2 regions of the Streptomyces sp. NPDC037389 genome follow, and region 2 is predicted to be linked to the other one. Evidence: riboswitches for the same ligand, from Rfam matches in the RefSeq annotation. Region 2 holds a riboswitch; the other holds the start of a gene.
The links. Region 2 has a riboswitch for thiamine pyrophosphate ahead of thiO (glycine oxidase ThiO). Riboswitches for the same ligand answer to the same signal wherever they lie in the genome.
Positions count from the first base shown of each region.

Region 1: linked by a shared signal. The riboswitch ahead of AB0E98_RS07200 (thiamine ABC transporter substrate-binding protein) and the one ahead of thiO (glycine oxidase ThiO) in region 2 are both predicted to bind thiamine pyrophosphate.

Region 1 is NZ_JBEZUS010000003.1:91,846-96,261, reverse strand. Features, by position in the region: gene AB0E98_RS07210 (phosphatidate cytidylyltransferase) at 1-801, shown strand, start outside; gene rlmN (23S rRNA (adenine(2503)-C(2))-methyltransferase RlmN) at 911-2,017, shown strand; TPP riboswitch at 2,096-2,201, shown strand; gene AB0E98_RS07200 (thiamine ABC transporter substrate-binding protein) at 2,197-3,288, shown strand; gene AB0E98_RS07195 (iron ABC transporter permease) at 3,423-4,416, shown strand, end outside.
Region 2 is NZ_JBEZUS010000001.1:465,962-470,377, forward strand. Features, by position in the region: gene AB0E98_RS02245 (thiazole synthase) at 1-675, opposite strand, end outside; gene thiS (sulfur carrier protein ThiS) at 685-909, opposite strand; gene thiO (glycine oxidase ThiO) at 906-2,054, opposite strand; TPP riboswitch at 2,157-2,269, opposite strand; gene AB0E98_RS02260 (FAD-dependent oxidoreductase) at 2,423-3,649, shown strand; gene AB0E98_RS02265 (Rv2175c family DNA-binding protein) at 3,780-4,145, shown strand; gene thiE (thiamine phosphate synthase) at 4,239-4,416, shown strand, end outside.

The DNA.
Region 1 (4,416 bases), on a different contig from region 2:
CGTGATCTGCGTGCCGCGATAGGGGTGGGGGTCGGCCTCGGCGCGGTGATCCTCGCCTCCCTGTTCGTCTACAAGCCCGTCTTCCTCGGCGTGATCGTGATCGCCGTGGTGGTCGGGCTGTGGGAGCTGACCTCCCGGCTCGCCGAGCGGAAGAACATCAAGGCCCCCTTGGTGCCGCTGGCCATCGGCGGGGCCGCGATGATCGTCGCCGGCTATGTCAACGGCGCCGAGGGCGCGTGGGTGGCCATGGCCTTCACCGCGCTCGCCGTGCTCGTCTGGCGGATGACGGAGGCGCCGGACGACTACCTCAAGGACGTCACGGCCGGCATCTTCGCGGCGTTCTACGTGCCCTTCCTCGCCACCTTCGTGGCGCTGATGCTGGCCGCGGAGGACGGCGCCTGGCGGGTGCTGACGTTCCTGATCCTGACGGTCGTCAGCGACACCGGGGCGTACGCGGTGGGCTGGCGGTTCGGCAGGCACAAGCTCGCGCCGCGCATCAGCCCCGGCAAGACCCGTGAGGGCCTGCTCGGCGCGGTGCTGTTCGCGATGGTGGCGGGCGCGCTGTGCATGCAGCTGCTGATCGTCGACGGCGTGTGGTGGCAGGGCCTGCTGCTGGGCCTCGCCGTGGCGGTCAGCGCCACGCTCGGCGACCTCGGCGAATCCATGATCAAGCGGGATCTGGGGATCAAGGACATGGGTGCCCTGCTCCCCGGCCACGGCGGGATCATGGACCGGCTGGACTCGCTGCTGCCGACCGCGCCGGTGGTGTGGCTGCTGATGGTGGCCTTTGTCGGCTCCTAGTACCCGACCGCTCCTGACCTGGGGTTTTCGGTAGGTGTTCGATACGTGAGGGGTCCGTCGTCCACAGGACGGCGGGCCCCCTCCGTATGTCTGCGACACTGGTGGGACCATGCCTGCACCTGGAGAACTCACTTTCGTCGCCCCCCGCGGAGCCAAGCTGCCCCCGCGGCACCTCGCCGACCTCAGCCCCGCCGAGCGCCGCGAGGCCGTCGCCGCGATCGGCGAGAAGCCGTTCCGCGCCAAGCAGCTGTCCCAGCACTACTTCGCCCGCTACGCCCACGACCCGGCGCAGTGGACGGACATCCCGGCGGCGGCCCGCGAGAAGCTCGCCGGTGAGCTGCTGCCGGACCTGATGAGCGTGGTGCGGCACATCTCGTGCGACGACGACACCACCCGCAAGACCCTCTGGCGGCTGCACGACGGCAAGCTCGTCGAGTCCGTCCTGATGCGCTACCCGGACCGGGTCACCATGTGCATCAGCTCCCAGGCGGGCTGCGGCATGAACTGCCCGTTCTGCGCCACCGGCCAGGCCGGGCTGGACCGCAATCTGTCCACCGCCGAGATCGTCCACCAGATCGTCGACGGCATGCGCGCCCTGCGCGACGGCGAGGTGCCCGGCGGCCCGGCGCGGCTGTCCAACATCGTCTTCATGGGCATGGGCGAGCCGCTGGCCAACTACAAGCGCGTCGTCGGCGCCATCCGCCGGCTGACCGACCCGGAGCCGGACGGCCTGGGCCTGTCCCAGCGCGGGATCACCGTCTCCACGGTCGGCCTGGTCCCGGCCATGCACCGGTTCGCCGACGAGGGCTTCAAGTGCCGTCTCGCGGTCTCGCTGCACGCGCCCGACGACGAGCTGCGCGACACCCTGGTGCCGGTCAACACCCGCTGGAAGGTCCGCGAGGTCCTGGACGCCGCCTGGGAGTACGCGGAGAAGTCCGGCCGCCGGATCTCCATCGAGTACGCCCTGATCCGCGACATCAACGACCAGGCCTGGCGGGGCGACCTGCTCGGCCGGCTCCTCAAGGGCAAGCGGGTGCACGTCAACCTGATCCCGCTCAATCCCACCCCCGGGTCCAAGTGGACGGCGTCCCGCCCGGAGGACGAGCGGGCCTTCGTCGAGGCCATCGCCGCGCACGGTGTGCCCGTGACCGTACGGGACACCCGCGGCCAGGAGATCGACGGCGCCTGCGGCCAGCTGGCCGCCACCGAGCGCTGAGCGGCGGTGGGGCGGCGCCCCCGGGCGTCGCCGCACGTCTCTGACACGGCACTGATACGGTGCCTTTCGCACAAATGAACAATCCGACAGGGGAGCGCCCAGGGCGCTGAGAGTGCGGCACGGCCCGCAGACCCTCGGACCTGATCCGGTTAGTACCGGCGTAGGGAGTCAGCACCACCATGAACACCAGTCTTCGGCGTGCCGTCGTGGCGACGGCCGTCGCCACCCTCGGCCTTCCCGCGCTCGCCGCCTGTGGCGGCTCCGGCGACAAGAGCGGTGAGGCGTCGGGCGGCAAGACCGTCACCCTCGTCTCGCACGACTCGTTCGTCGCCTCGGACTCCGTGCTCCAGGAATTCACCAAGCAGACCGGCTACAAGGTCAAGGTCGTCAAGGGCGGCGACGCCGGCCAGGCCGTCAACCAGGCGATCCTCTCCAAGAGCCACCCGCAGGGCGACGTCTTCTTCGGCGTCGACAACACCCTGCTCTCCCGGGCCCTCGACAACGGCCTCTTCACCCCCTACGAGGCCAAGGGCCTGGCCGGGGTGCCCAAGGAGTTCCAGGCCGACGCCGCCGAGCACCGCGTCACGCCCGTCGACACCGGCGAGATCTGCGTCAACTACGACCGCGCGTACTTCGCCGACCACAAACTGGACCCGCCGAAGACGTTCGACGACCTGATCAAGCCGGAGTACAAGAACCTCCTGGTCACCGAGAACGCCGCCACCTCCTCGCCCGGCCTGGCCTTCCAGCTCGCGACCGTCGCCAAGTACGGCGACAACGGCTGGAAGGACTACTGGACCAAGCTGAAGGCCAATGGCGTCGAGGTCGTCGACGGCTGGGAGCAGGCCTACAACGAGCGCTTCTCCGGCTCCGCCGGCGGCAGGAAGGCCAAGGGCGACAAGCCCCTCGCCGTCTCCTACGCCTCCAGCCCGCCCGCCGAGGTCGCGGGCGCGAACCCGCTGCCCAAGGAGGGCCCGACCGGCGTCGCGACCGGCACCTGCTTCCGGCAGACCGAGTTCACCGGCCTCCTCAAGGGCGCGAAGAACACCGAGGGCGGCAAGGCCCTGATCGACTTCATGCTGAGCAGGACGTTCCAGGAGGACATGCCCCTCCAGATGTACGTCAAGCCGGTCGTCCGGGACGCCAAGCTGCCCGAGATCTTCACCCGGTACGGTGCGCAGGTCCCCGACCCGCAGACCCTCGCCCCGGAGAAGATCGCCAAGAACCGCGACCACTGGGTCAAGGAATGGTCCTCGCTCGTCCTGAAGTGACACGCCCTGAAGTGACGCCTCCCGAAGTGACGCCTTCCGAAGTGGCACGTCCCGAAGCGACCTGCGCGCCCGCCGGACCGCCCGCCGCTCCCAAGGGGGCGGGCGCCCGCCGGACGGCGACGCGGCTCGGCCTGATGGCCGTGCCGCTCGCCTTCTTCGGCGTCTTCTTCGCCTACCCCGTCGCCTCGATCGTCACCCGCGGCCTCACGGACGGCGGCCGGTGGCAGTTCGCCCGCGTGGGCGAGGTGCTCACCGACCCGGGCATCCGCGACGTCCTGTGGTTCACGCTCTGGCAGGCGGCTGCCTCCACCGCCCTCACCCTCCTGCTGGCCCTGCCCGGCGCCTACGTCTTCGCGCGCCTGGACTTCCCCGGCAAACGGCTGCTCAGAGCCGTCGTCACGGTCCCGTTCGTGCTGCCGACCGTCGTCGCCGGCTCGGCGTTCCTGGCGCTCGTGGGCCGGGGCGGGCTGCTGGACGAGCTGTGGGGCGTCCGCCTGGACACCACGGTCTGGGCGATCCTCCTCGCCCACGTCTTCTTCAACTACGCCGTGGTCGTCCGGACCGTCGGCGGGCTGTGGGCCCAGCTCGACCCCCGCCAGGAGGAGGCGGCGCGCGTCCTCGGCGCGGGACGGTTCGCCGCCTGGCGCCGGGTGACCCTGCCCGCGCTCGGCCCCGCCGTGGCCGCCGCCGCCCTCATGGTCTTCCTCTTCACCTTCACCTCCTTCGGCGTCGTCCAGATCCTCGGCGGACCCCGCTACGCCACGCTGGAGGTGGAGATCTACCAGCAGACCGCGCAGCTCCTCGACCTGCCCACGGCCGCCGTCCTGACCCTGCTCCAGTTCGTGGTCGTGGCCGCGCTGCTCGCCGTGCACGCCCGGACCGTACGGCGCCGCGAGGCGACGCTGCGGCTGGTGGACGCCTCCCGCACCGCCCGCCGCCCGCGCGGCGCCGGCCAGTGGGCGCTGCTGGCGTCCGTCCTCGCCGGCATCGCGCTGCTGGTGATCCTGCCGCTCGCCGTGCTCGTCCTGCGCTCCTTCGAAGGCCCCGACGGCTACGGCCTCGCCTCCTACCGCGCCCTCGCCTCGGCGGGCGCGGGCGGCGGCACGTTCACCGTCGCCGCGCTCGACA
Region 2 (4,416 bases):
GTGCCGCATCGCCTCCGCCATCAGCACCGGCTCCTGCGCCCGCGTCACCGCCGACGCCAGCATCACCGCCGCGCACCCCAGCTCCATGGCCAGCGCCGCGTCCGACGCGGTGCCCGCGCCCGCGTCCAGGATCACCGGGACGGCCGCCCGCTCGGTGATCAGCTGGAAGTTGTGGGGGTTGCGGATGCCCAGGCCCGAGCCGATGGGCGCGCCCAGCGGCATGATCGCCGCGCAGCCGACATCCTCCAGCTTGCGGGCCAGGACCGGGTCGTCGTTGGTGTACGGCAACACGGTGAAGCCGTCGTCGACGAGGATCTCCGCGGCGTCCAGCAGCTCGATCGGGTCGGGCAGCAGGGTGCGCTCGTCGGCGATCACCTCCAGCTTGACCCAGTCCGTGCCGAGCGCCTCCCGGGCCAGCCGGGCGGTGAGGACCGCCTCGCCCGCCGTGAAGCAGCCCGCCGTGTTCGGCAGCACCCGGATGCCGTGCTTCTCCAGGACGGACAGCACGGAGCCCCGTACCGTCGCGTCCAGCCGGCGCATCGCGACCGTGGTCAGCTCCGTGCCGGAGGCCAGCAGGGCGCGCTCCAGGACGTCCAGGCTGGGGGCACCACCCGTGCCCATGATCAGCCGGGAGGTGAACGGGGTGTCCGCGATGGTGAGCAGATCGTCCGCCATCTGTGCTGATCAGCCTCCCTGTACCGCGGTGAGCACCTCGACCCGGTCGCCCTCGTCGAGGGCGGTCGCCGGCCACTGGCCCCGGGGGACCACGGCCTCGTTGACGGCGGCGGCGACCCCGCCGCGCTCGGTGGTGAGCGTCGCCACGAGCCCGTCGAGCGTCGTCCCCGCCGGGACGGTCGTCGGCTCGCCGTTGACGCTGATGATGTGCGTGGTCATGTCGCTGCCGGTCATGCGGGCTGCTCCTGAAGTGCGGGGGTGAAGCGTAGGGGGGAGAACGGGCGGGCCTCCTCGGGCAGCCGGCCGGTGGTCAGCGCCTCGGCCATCACGTCCCCGGTGACGGGGGTGAGCAGCACGCCGTTGCGGTGGTGGCCGGTGGCCGCGAAGAGGCCCGGCAGGGCGGTGGGGCCCAGCAGCGGGGCGTTGTCGGGCGAGCCGGGGCGCAGCCCGGCGAGGGTCTCCACGAGCGGCAGCTCGGTGATGCCGGGCACCAGCTCGTGGGCGTCGCGCAGCAGCTCGTAGACGCCGCCGGCCGTCACGGTCGTGTCCCAGCCCAGCTCCTCGGTCGTCGCCCCGACCACCAGCTCGCCGTTCTCACGCGGCACGAGGTAGACGTGCCCGCCGCGCACCACGGCCCGCACCGTCCGGGAGAGGAACGGCCCGCCCGCGGCCGTGTACGCCTCCGGCACGCGCAGCCGCAGGACCTGGCCCTTGACCGGGCGGACCGGCGGTACGACGTCCTCGGGCAGGCCCGCCAGCCGGCCGCTGAGGCTCCCGGCGGCCAGGACGGTCCGGTCGGCGGCGATCCGGGTGCCGTCGGCGAGCTGCGCCCCCGTGGCCCGGTCCCCGGTCAGCAGCAGCCGCACCGCCTCCGAGCGGTGGAAGGCCACGCCCTCGCGCTCGCAGGCCGCCAGCAGCGCCCGGGCGAGCCGCCGGGGGTCGGTCTGGTGGTCGCCGAGGGCGTGGAGGCCGCCGCGCACGCCCGGCGCGAGCATCGGCTCCAGCCGGCGGCACTCGCGCCCGGTCAGCCACTGCGACGTAAGGCCGCAGCGCAGCTGGAGGGCGTGGAGCTCCCGCAGATGGGCCCGGTCGTCGGAGTCCAGGGCGACCGCGAGCGTCCCGCAGGCGCGGTAGCCGGTCTCCAGGCCGGCGGCCTCCTCCAGCTCGGCCGTGAAGGCCGGATAGCGCCGGGCCGAGGCCAGGTTGAGGGCGAGCAGGGTCTCCTCGCCGTAGTGGAGCTCGGTGACGGCGGCCAGCATCCCGGCGGCCACCCGGGCCGCGCCCCCGCCGGGCGCGGGGTCGGCCACGGCCACGCGCAGTCCGCGCTGGGCCGCGCGCCAGGCCGTGACCAGGCCGATCAGACCGCCGCCGATCACCAGGACGTCAGGTGTCCAGGGGGCGTGACCGAGACGGTACGGGCGCGCGGGGCGCGCCCTGGTTCGATGTGCCGGTGTTCGATCCCCAGGGGTTCGATGCGCGTGCATGGGCGTCCAGCCCCTCCCTTCGCCGGCATGACCCGGATCAGGTTCGTACGGTCGGAGGCCGTCCAGCCTCCCTCTCAGCCCGGTCCGCCCGGGCTCCCGCGAGTGCTTGCAGCTTGCCACCCTAGTACGGCCCGAGGACCGCCCGGAAGGGCGGCCGGGCACGGTCGGCGGCCCGTACGACGCCGCCGCGGCGTGACGTTGTGTCAGAGGTCTCCTCACGCGGCGCTCCGGCGTACCGGGGCGTCGGGCCTACAGTTGATCGTGTGAGCGAGGAGACGAACACCAGCAGTGACCGGCGCGTCGTGATCGTCGGCGCGGGCATGGCCGGGGTGCAGACCGCCATCGCCCTGCGCGAGCAGGGCTGGACAGCCGCGATCACCCTCCTGGGCGACGAGCCGCACCAGCCCTACGACCGGCCGCCCCTGTCCAAGTCCGTGCTGCTCGGCAAGGCCGAGGGCTCCGCCTTCGCCGTGGACTTCGACTCGCTCGGCATCGACCTGCGGCTCGGCCTCGCGGCCACCGGCCTGCGCGCCGCCGAGCACGTCCTGGACACCGCCGAGGGGCCCCTCGGCTACGACGTCCTGGTCGTCGCCACCGGCGCCGAGCCCATCGGCCTGCCCGGCGCCGCGGACCTGCCCGGCGTCCACGTCCTGCGCACCGTCGACGACGCCGAGCGGCTGCGCCCGGTCCTCGCCCGGCAGCAGGACATCGTGGCCGTCGGAGCGGGCTGGATCGGCGCCGAGTTCGCCACCGCCGCCCGGGAGGCGGGCTGCCGGGTGACGGTCGTCGAGGCCGCCGACCGGCCGCTCGCGGGCGCCATGCCCGCCGAGGTCGCCGCCCACATGGTCGACTGGTACGCCCACAGCGGCGCCCGGCTGCTGACCGGCGCCCGGGTCACGGCCGTCGAGCCCGGCGCGGTCGTCCTCGACGACGGCACCCGGCTGCCCGCCGACGCGGTCGTCGTCGGCATCGGCGCTCGCCCGGCCACGGGCTGGCTCGCGGGCTCGGGCATCGAGCTGGCGGCGGACCGCTCCGTCGTCACCGACGACCGCCTGCGCACCTCGCTGCCGGACGTCTACGCCGTCGGCGACTGCGCCTCCTTCCCCTCGGCCCGCTACGGCGAGCGGCTGCTGGTCCACCACTGGGACAACGCCCTCCAGGGCCCCCGGACCGTCGCCGAGAACGTCGTCCACGGCCCTGAGGAGAGCTCGGTCTACGACCCGGTGCCGTACTTCTGGTCCGAGCAGTTCGGCCGGTTCGTGCAGTACGCGGGGCACCACGCGGCCGCCGACGAGCTCGTCTGGCGCGGCAACCCCACCGGCGCGGCCTGGACGGTGTGCTGGCTGCGCTCGGGCGTCCTGGTGGCCCTGCTGGCCGTGGGACGGCCGCGCGATCTGGCCCAGGGGCGCAAGCTCATCGAGAAGGGCGCGGTCCTGGACCGGGCCAGGGCGGCGGACGCGTCCGTTCCGCTGAAGGCCGCCGTGGTCTGAGGCAGGACCGTGGTCCGAGGCGGGGCGGGGCGGGTCCGAGGCCCCTCCGAGGGGGGCCGGTGGGGTGGCCGGGGCCCGGCTCGGGTCAACCCGGCTACCGGCTGTCAGTCCCGGATGGCAGGCTTGTCCCGTGACCGAGATTGACGTGAAGATCGATGCGCTTGTGCCCGCCTGGCTCAACCTCCCCGACATCGGGGAGATGCTGGGCATCGAGGTGACGCGCGTCCGGCAGCTGGTCAAGGAGGGCCAGCTGATCGCCGTACGCCGTGGCGAGAACCGTGTGCTCATGGTGCCCGCCGCCTTCATCAGCGAGGGCAAGGTCGTCAAGGGCCTCGTCGGCACCCTGACGCTGCTTAGGGACGACGGCTTCAGCGACGAGGAAATGATCGAGTGGCTGTTCACCGCCGACCCGACCCTGCCCGGCACCCCCGCGGAGGCGCTGAGCGAGAATCGTGGCACGGAGGTGAAGCGCCGCGCCCAGGCGCTCGCCGTCTGACCTTTCCGTAGCACCGCCTGTAGCACCGTCCGGTGTGCGGGCGCGGGGCCTGTCCCGCGCCCGCACACCACCCACCGGGGGGAGAAGCACCCGATGTCCGTCACCGCGCGCGAGCGGCTCGCCGAGGCCCGGCTGTATCTGTGCACCGACGCGCGCAAGCGCCAGGGCGACCTGCCGGAGTTCCTCGACGCGGTCCTCTCCTCCGGAGTGGACATCGTCCAGCTCCGCGACAAGGGCATGGAGGCGGGGGAGGAGCTCGAGCACCTCGCCG